Regions from separate parts of the Shinella sedimenti genome, predicted to be linked through region 2. Evidence: riboswitches for the same ligand, from Rfam matches in the RefSeq annotation. Region 2 holds a riboswitch; the other holds the start of a gene.
What was found. Region 2 has a riboswitch for FMN ahead of ribB (3,4-dihydroxy-2-butanone-4-phosphate synthase). Riboswitches for the same ligand answer to the same signal wherever they lie in the genome.
Positions count from the first base shown of each region.

Region 1: linked by a shared signal. The riboswitch ahead of MKI86_RS05255 (6,7-dimethyl-8-ribityllumazine synthase) and the one ahead of ribB (3,4-dihydroxy-2-butanone-4-phosphate synthase) in region 2 are both predicted to bind FMN.

Region 1 covers NZ_JAKVIN010000002.1:222,040-226,453, forward strand. The annotation lists gene MKI86_RS05250 (ABC transporter substrate-binding protein) at 1-926, opposite strand, end outside; gene MKI86_RS05255 (6,7-dimethyl-8-ribityllumazine synthase) at 1,387-1,863, opposite strand; FMN riboswitch at 1,950-2,096, opposite strand; gene MKI86_RS05260 (ABC transporter ATP-binding protein) at 2,201-3,262, opposite strand; gene MKI86_RS05265 (ABC transporter permease) at 3,272-4,054, opposite strand; gene MKI86_RS05270 (ABC transporter permease) at 4,051-4,414, opposite strand, start outside.
Region 2 covers NZ_JAKVIN010000005.1:180,553-184,966, reverse strand. The annotation lists gene MKI86_RS13150 (glycosyltransferase family 4 protein) at 1-847, shown strand, start outside; gene MKI86_RS13145 (glycoside hydrolase family 140 protein) at 875-2,218, shown strand; FMN riboswitch at 2,275-2,421, shown strand; gene ribB (3,4-dihydroxy-2-butanone-4-phosphate synthase) at 2,508-3,143, shown strand; gene MKI86_RS13135 (LLM class flavin-dependent oxidoreductase) at 3,332-4,414, shown strand, end outside.

The sequences.
Region 1 (4,414 bases), on a different contig from region 2:
TAGCCGGCTGGCTTGTTGGGTGCATTCTTTGGAATGGCGTAGAAATCCGACCAGATCTCGCCACCGTCCGAACCGAGGGTGAAGGCGATCTCCGGCACGTCGCGACTGAGCTGTGCGCCGTCACCGGTCCAGCACATGGTCATCCAGGCGTCAGTGCCGCGCATGGCCGGCTGATAGTCGCTGGTGACGGCATAGAGATGCGGCTTGACCTGGAGCAACAGTTCCTCGGCCTTTGCAAGCTCCTCGGGTTTCACCGAGTTGAAGGAAAAGCCGAGCGCGACGAGGGCATTGCCGATGGCGGTGAGCTGGTAGTCGTGCACGATCGCGCGGCCATCTGCCTCGTCCATGGCGGCTGCGAAGAATTCTTTCCAGCTCGTGACCGTCACCTTGTCGGTATTGTAGGCAATGCCGGTCGTGCCCCAGTTCTTCGGCAGCGCATACACCTTGCCTTCGGCGGTGCCCTGTCTGGTGAAACGGGCATTCTGGGTGCGTGCGTCGAAATTCGGCAGGCGGGACAGGTCCAGCGGATCGATCAGGCCGAGATGGGAATAGGTGGAGATCGTGTAGTTCGTCGGCACGAACAGATCCCATCTGGCGCTGTCGGTCTGAAGCGCTTCCAGCATCTCCTCGTTCGAGCCGAAGATGCTGACCTCCACCGCGACGCCGGTTGCGGCGGTAAAGGCCTCGAAGGTGGCGGGGTCGTGATAGTTCGGCCATGTCGCAATCGCCATGCTGGCGCCGAGATCGCCGCTGGCATGGGCGACCGAAGAAAACCCCGGCTGGCGGGCGAGCACGGCGGCCGCAAGGCCGAGCCCGGTGATGCCTAGAAATTGGCGCCGCGAAATCGAGCCGCGCTTGAGGCGCATGAAGGCGTCCGTCAGCGCGCCGGCATCCATGGGGGCATGTTCTCTGAACCATTTCGACATCGCGCTGTTCCCCTGTCGTTAAGACGGCCTCGCGTCACGGGCCGGAAGGACGAGCGTTCCGGTGGCGCCGTGCATGCCTTCCGAGACAGCCCGTGCGGCGATGTCGGGGAACGGCGGTGGCGTCTGAGCCGTACAGCCTTTGCGCGATCATCGCGCGATGACGCCGCGTGGTTTGCAGGGCCTGTCGGCACGCTTCAGGTCGCCGGCATGCACCCCGCGCAACAGGCGGTCGTCTGCACGATAAGCAGGGAGAGGTGTTTTATCCGTAAATCGCGCATCCCCCACATTAGCATTCCATCCGGAATGTCGATCGGATGCAGGAGGCCGGGCGCGCAACAAGGCAATGCATTGCCTTGTGACCAACATCGCAAACCCGGCGGTTGGCCGGGTCTGCGGTTTGTCTTTTCAATGTGTTACCGCCCTGCGCTGGCAGGGAGATTCCGGTCGTTGATGTGTCGATTCAAGCGACGGCTGCGAGGGCGGCCTGCGCGCGGGCATCGATGATCTGGCGCGCTGCGTTGGCGGCTTCCTTGCCCTTGATGACGAAATGGTCGCGGAAGAAGGCGATATGCGCTTCCGATTCCTGGAAATTGTGCGGCGTCAGCACGGCCGAGAGAACCGGCACGTTGGTATCGAGGCCGACGCGCACGATGGCATCGACCACGGTGCCGGCGACGAAATCGTGGCGGTAGATGCCGCCGTCGACCACGAGCGCAACGCCGAGAATGGCGGCATATTTTCCGGTGCGGGCGAGCAACTGCGCATGGAGCGGAATTTCAAGCGCACCCGGCACGTCGATCACGTCGACATCCTCGGCGCGACCGCCGAGCGCTTTCCATTCGGCGACGAAGGAATCGACCGCCTGATCGACGATGCCGGCATGCCAGCGGGCGCGGATGACGGCGATACGGGAGGAGGGGGTGGTATTCGCATTCATGTCTGAGGCCTTTCAAGGGTTGAGCCATTTTTCAACGGTCCCCTTGGGCGAACACGCAGAACTTCCGCCAACGCGGCGGTGGTCCTGCTTGCTCTCTTTCATCCGGACTGTGACCGTCGGCTCCGGCATCGCACCGGATCTGCTGACCCTTTCATTCGCGAAAGGCGCTCGCGGGCTCCCGGATTGCTCCGGATACCGCCGGTGGGGAGTTTCACCCCGCCCTGAGAACAGACAGACCATAACGGGCAAACGCCGGCGGATCAAATCCGCGGGCGACGCAAATAACGACTTTCACGACAGAATTTTTCAAGCTTCGCCAGAAGGCGGGAACGAACTGCTAATCGCGGATGATCAGCAGGTCACTCGCTACGAAGTGCAGCGTGACGGTCTCGCCTACCACCGGCGGGACGAGGCCGGGGCTGTTGAACATGTCGAACGAGATGACGCTTTCGCCGACCTTCATGCGGGTGCGGATGACCGAGCCGAGGAAATTGGTGGAGACGACGTCGCCGGAGAGCGCGGTATCGCCCTTGGCATCCGGCATGATCGACCCGGCTTCGGGGCGCAGCGCCAGCGAGATCGTGTCACCGACCTTCACGTCTCCGAGCGGCTCGCGCAGGGTGACGCCCTGGTCGCCGATCGACACACGGTGGGAGGCGGGATCGACGACCTTCGCCTCGATGAGGTTCAGCGTGCCGACGAAGTTGGCGACGAAGCGCGTGGCGGGGCGGTTGTAGATATCGGCGGGGGTGCCGATCTGGTCGGCGCGGCCGGCATTCATCACGACGATGCGGTCGGAGATCGACAGCGCCTCTTCCTGGTCATGCGTGACGAAGACGGTGGTGATGCCGAGCTGCTGCTGGATCATGCGGATTTCCTCGCGCAGCGACACGCGGATCTTGGCGTCGAGGGCCGACAGTGGCTCGTCGAGCAGGAGAACCTGCGGCTTTGGCGCCAGCGCGCGGGCAAGCGCGACGCGCTGCTGCTGGCCGCCCGACATCTGGTAGGGGTAGCGGTCGGCGAGGTGATCGAGCTTGATGAGACCGAGCATTTCCTTGACGCGCGCGTCGATCTCCGCCTTCGGGCGGCCGGCGACCCTCAGGCCGAAGGCGACGTTTTCCGCGACATTCATGTTCGGGAAGAGCGCATAGGCCTGGAAGACCATGCCGATGTTGCGCTGGTTGGGGCGCAGGTTCGCCTGGCTCTTGCCGTTGATGGTGATGGTGCCGCCGGAAGGCGTCTCGAAGCCGGCGATCATGCGCAGCACCGTGGTCTTGCCGCAGCCCGACGGCCCGAGGAACGAGATGAACTCGCCCTTCTCGATGGACATGTTGAAATCCTTGACGACCTGGACGGTGCCGAAGGACTTCAGGAGGCTGGTGAGGGTCAGGAAGCTCATAAAGGGTCCTTAGGCGGGGCTTTGCGCGCCCTTCTGGAGACGAGAGACAAGCTGGATAAGGCCGAGGCAGCCCCAGGTGATGCCGAAGGCGATCACGGCGAGAGCGGCTGGCTCGTAGGCGCGGTTGGCGCCGAGCAGCTGCATATACGGGCCGAACGCGGGACGGTTCAAAAGAGCAGCCATAGTGAACTCGCCGATGACGATGGCGAAGGTCAGGAAGGCACCCGAGAGAACCGCGACCAGCACATTCGGCAGAATGATCTTTGCGAGGATCGTGGTCCAGCCGGCGCCAAGGCTCTGGGCGGCCTCCGTCAGCGTCGCAATGTCGATGGCGCGCAAGCCCGTATCGACGGAGCGATACATGTAGGGCAGCGCCAGCGTTGCATAACCGAACATAAGAAGGATGTTCGTGCCAGTCACGCTACCTGTCAGCGGCAGCCAACTCGAGGTGTTGTAGAGCCTAATATAGCCGAAGACGATGACGATGGCCGGGATGACGAGCGGCAGGAGCGTGACGAATTCAACATAGGGGCGCAGACCTGGAAGCTTCAGGCGGATCCAATAGGCCGTCGGCACGACGAGCAGCACGCCGAAGGCGATGGTGAACAGCGCCATCACTACCGAATAGGTGAAGGTTTCTTGGAAACGCGGATCGCTGAGAACGACAGCATAGGCATCGAACGAATAAACGCCGCGCCGCATTTTGAGCGAAAAGTTGGTCATGCCGATGAGCGGCAGAAGGAAATAGAGCAACCCGAAGATGAGGGCGCCCCAGGCCCAAAACCTCTTCATTTCAGCCACCTTTCGCTGCGGGCACGAAGCCAGATGTAAACCGCATTGGCGATGCCCGTCACGACGATCATGCCGAAGGCGAGGGCATAGCCGAGATGCGGATTTCCGAGCACGTCGCCACGGATTTGGGCGAAGAGCAGGATCGGCGCAATGTTAAGCGACGAGCCGGTGAGCGCCATTGCTGTAGCGACCGCACCAAAGGAATTGGCGAAGAGCAGGGCGAAGGCACCAAGGAAGGAGGGTAGCAGGATTGGGAAGGCGACAAGGCGCCAATATTGCGCGTTCGTCGCGCCAAGGATTTGTGCAGCCTCGCGCCACTCGCGCTTCAGCGCGTCGATCGCAGGCGTGATGATCAGGATC
Region 2 (4,414 bases):
AACCTACGCGGCGGCCGAGGTGATCCAACCCCATGTACATGCCACCGTCTGCGTATCGCAGCGCTGCCGCGACGACCTTGTGAAACGCCACCATTTTCCGGCCATGCGCACCAGCGTCATCGCCAATGCCGTTGCGATCGATGCCTTTTCTGCAACCGACCGGTCGCCGCGACCGATCGGGCAGGGGCTTCGCCTTCTCTTTCTCGGCCGGATCGAGGATGCCTCGAAAGGTGTGCTCTGGCTGCCCGATATTCTGACGCGGCTGCCGGCATCTTCTACCCTTACCATCGCTGGCGAGGGGCCGGATCTTAGGCGACTGAAGGCTGTCATGCCGGAGGATGCGCCGCGCGTCATCTACGCCGGACCCGTTGCGGCGCAAGCCGTGCCGGCGCTGCTGGCGCGCCACGACATCTTCCTCATGCCTTCACGCTACGAAGGTTTGCCGATGGCACTGGTGGAGGCCATGACGGCCGGATGCGTGCCGGTCGCCTCGCGGATTCGCGGCGTTACCGAGATGATAATAGAGCATGGCCGTGACGGGTTGCTTTTCCCGGTCGGCGATACCGTCGGTGTTGCGGAGATCGTCCGCGCGCTGGACAAGGACCGCGCGCGACTCGGCAGCCTTTCGGCCGCTGCGCGCCGCAAGGTCGAAGGCGCATTCACGGTAGAGCGTATGGCGGCGGACTACGCCGCCATACTCCGCGGCGTCGCGGCAGACCCGCCGCCGATCGCGGCACCCCTTCCAATGGACGCGTGGTCGATGCCGCGCGGGCTGCGCGCCGGTCTGCGCACGTTCCTGCCGCGACCCGTGAAGAACTGGCTGCGGGGTATCCGGGAGCGGCTTTGAGCCATGTCTGAAACAAGGAGCAAATGGATGCAGATCATCGGCTTCACTATGCGGATCGTCTTCGTGCTGCTGATCTTCCTGGCCGGCCGCGTCATGCCCGCCGGCGCCGAGGCGCGCTTTCCCTTGCGTATCGCCGCTTCAGGCACGTATCTGGAGGATGCGGATGGAAAACCTTTCCTCATCACGGGCGACGCGGCCTGGTCGTTGATCGCAGATCTTCCGCCCGAGGATGCAGACCTCTATATCGCCGATCGCAAGGCGCGGGGCTTCAACACCATCCTGGTCTCGCTGATCGAGCATGAATTCGCCCGCAACGCGCCGAACAACGCCGCCGGCATCGCACCTTTTTTGGCACCCGGCGATTTTGCGCGGCCGAACGATCACTATTTTGCCGATGCCGAGCATGTGCTCGACGCGGCACGTCGAGCGGGCATGCTGGTGTTGCTGGCACCCGCCTATGCCGGTGCGAATGGCGGGCCGCAGGGATGGTATACCAAGATGGCGGCAGCGGGGCCGGACGCCTTGCGCGCCTACGGGCGCTATCTCGGCAAGCGCTATGCTCGTTATCCCAACATTATCTGGGTGCAGGGCGGTGATTATGATCCGCCGGATCGTGCGCTTGTCGATGCGCTGGCTAAGGGCATTGCCGAAGTGGCGCCGGGCGCTCTGCAGACCGTGCACGGCAATCGCGACAGCGTGACCGCTGCCTATTGGCCCGATGCGAAATGGCTGTCGATCGATACGGTTTACACCTATGGCGATGTTGCCGCAGCCGTACAGGCGCGCTATCGCGCCGGGCCACACCGGCCCTTCTTCCTGATTGAAGCGCTGTATGAAGGCGAACACGGGGTCAAGACGGAGGAAATCCGCAAGATCGCCTACGGCGCGCTTCTGTCGGGTGCGAGTGGCCAGGTCTTCGGCAACAACCCCGTCTGGCATTTCGGTGGTCCTGCGCTCTACGAGACGCCGGCAGATTGGCGGAAGTCGCTAGACAGCGAGGGAGCAAAGAGCATCGGCCATCTGGCGACCCTGTTCCAACGCTTTGAGTGGTGGAAGCTGAAGCCGGACGACGGACGGTTTGTGCGCCATGTCGAGGGTGCGCCATCCGCTACCGCCCTATCCGCGGTCGCTGGCGATGGAACCTTCGCCGTCGCCTACATCCAGGGTGCGGTCGCGCTCGATTTCGACCCGACCGTTCTTGCGGCCGCGAGCGGCGCCGTCGAATGGTACGATCCCTCGACCGGTGCACTGGCCGTCGCGGAGCCCGAAGCCGACCTGAGGCGACTTGTGGTGCCGACGTCTTCGAAAGTATCTGACGCCGGGGACTGGCTTGTCGTGCTGCGGACGGATGGTGGCTTGCAGGACAACTAGATCGATTGATGCTTTAAGCCGGCTCTTGCATTTGCCCACCAAAATTCCTTATCTAGAGATGTTCTCAGGGCGGGGTGAAACTCCCCACCGGCGGTATCGGGTGAGAGCCCGGAGCCCGCGAGCGCCTTTCGCGAATGAAGGGGTCAGCAGATCCGGTGCGATGCCGGAGCCGACGGTCACAGTCCGGATGGAAGAGGACATGTCTGTAAACCCGCTCTTTCAGGGCGGTTGCAGGCCTGTTCGCCCAAGGGATGAATCGCCGGTACGGCAACCCTTGAAAGGCAATGAAATGGCACTCTCGAAAATTGAAGACGCAATCGCGGCCTTGGCGCGTGGTGGTATGATCGTGGTCGTCGACGACGAAAACCGTGAAAACGAGGGGGACATCATCGTCGCCTCGCAGGCGGTGACGCCGGAGATCATCGCTTTCATGATGAAACACGCCCGCGGTCTCATTTGTGTGGCGATGGAAGGCGAGCGGCTCGATGCACTCGACATTCCGCTGATGGTTCCCCAGAACACGGAGTATCTCCAGACCGCCTTCACCGTCTCCGTCGATTATCTTTCCGGCACGACGACGGGTATTTCGGCGGCTGATCGGGCGGTAACCGTCAAGGCTCTGATGGATCCCGCCGCACGGCCGCAGGATTTTGCACGACCGGGCCACATTTTCCCTCTGCGCGCCCATCCGCGCGGCGTGCGCGGCCGACCGGGCCACACGGAAGCCGCCGTCGATCTCGCGCGTCTCGCTGGCAAGGCGCCGTCGGGTGTGATCTGCGAGGTCGCCAACGATGACGGCACCATGGCGCGCCTGCCGGAACTGATGGCCTTCGCAGAGCAGCATCAGCTGCCGCTGATCACCATCGAGGATCTGATTAGCTTCATTGAGGCACGCCAATCCGGCGCGTCCGCGAACGCGGCTTGATCGGGTCTCTGGCTAAGTCAACGACGAAGGGCTTTGAACTCAGGGTATCGGCTTGTTGAAAGGCCGACACCCTGAGCCTGAAGCGCAGCGGAAATTTGTTTCAAGATAAATTCTATAAAAAATATAGAATGCCTGTCCGCATCGTTTTGGGATCATAATGTCTCGTCCAGCCAAACGGACGAGACTTCATGAGCAAGACGATACGATTCAATGCCTTCGAGATGAATTGCGTGGGACACCAGTCTCCCGGCCTGTGGCGTCATCCGCGCGACCGTTCCTGGGAGTACAAGGATCTCGACTACTGGACGGACCTCGCGAAGCTTCTTGAAACCGGGTTCTTCGAATCTGTCTTCATCGCTGATGTCGTCGGTTATTACGATGTCTACAAGGGCAATCTCGACAACGCCCTTCTCCAGGGCGTGCAGATCCCGGTCAACGATCCGCTGCAACTGGCCAACCCCATCGCCCAGGCGACCAAGCATCTCGGGATTGGCATTACCGCCTCCACCTCTTTCGAACACCCCTACACATTCGCGCGGCGCCTTTCGACGGCAGACCACCACACCAAGGGTCGTGTCGGCTGGAACATCGTGACCTCCTACCTCGAGAGCGGTGCCAAGAATGTCGGGCAGGGCGGGCTTCGCTCCCATGACAACCGCTATGATGTGGCGAGCGAATATGTCGAGGTGCTCTACAAGCTCCTCGAGGGCAGCTGGGAAGAGGGCGCTGTTGTCAGGGACAAGGAGCGCGGCATCTTCGCCGACCCTTCGAAGATTCACGAGATCGGCCACAAGGGCAAGTATTTCGAGGTTCCGGGCTATCACCTGAGCGAACCGTCGCCACAGCGCACGCCGGTACTTTTCCAGGCCGGCGCATCGGGCGCGGGCAAGCAGTTCGCGGCAGGCCATGCGGAATGCGTCTTCATTTCGACACCGCTCAAGGATGCGACGCGGGCCTATGTGTCTGACATCCGCCAGCGCGCCGCCGCGCAGGGCCGGGATCCGAGGAAGGTCCTCATCTATGCAATGGCGACGATCATCGTCGATGAAACCGATGCCAAAGCACGGGCGAAATACGAGGAATATGTGAAATATGCTTCGTATGACGGTGCCCTTGTGTTGATGTCCGGCTGGACGGGCATCGACTTCGGTCATTACAAGCCCGCCGACACGGTCAAGAAGGTCAAGACGAACGCCATCATCTCCGCCGTCGAGCACCTGGCGGAAGGCGACAAGGTCTGGACGATCGAGGAACTGGCGAGGTGGGGTGGC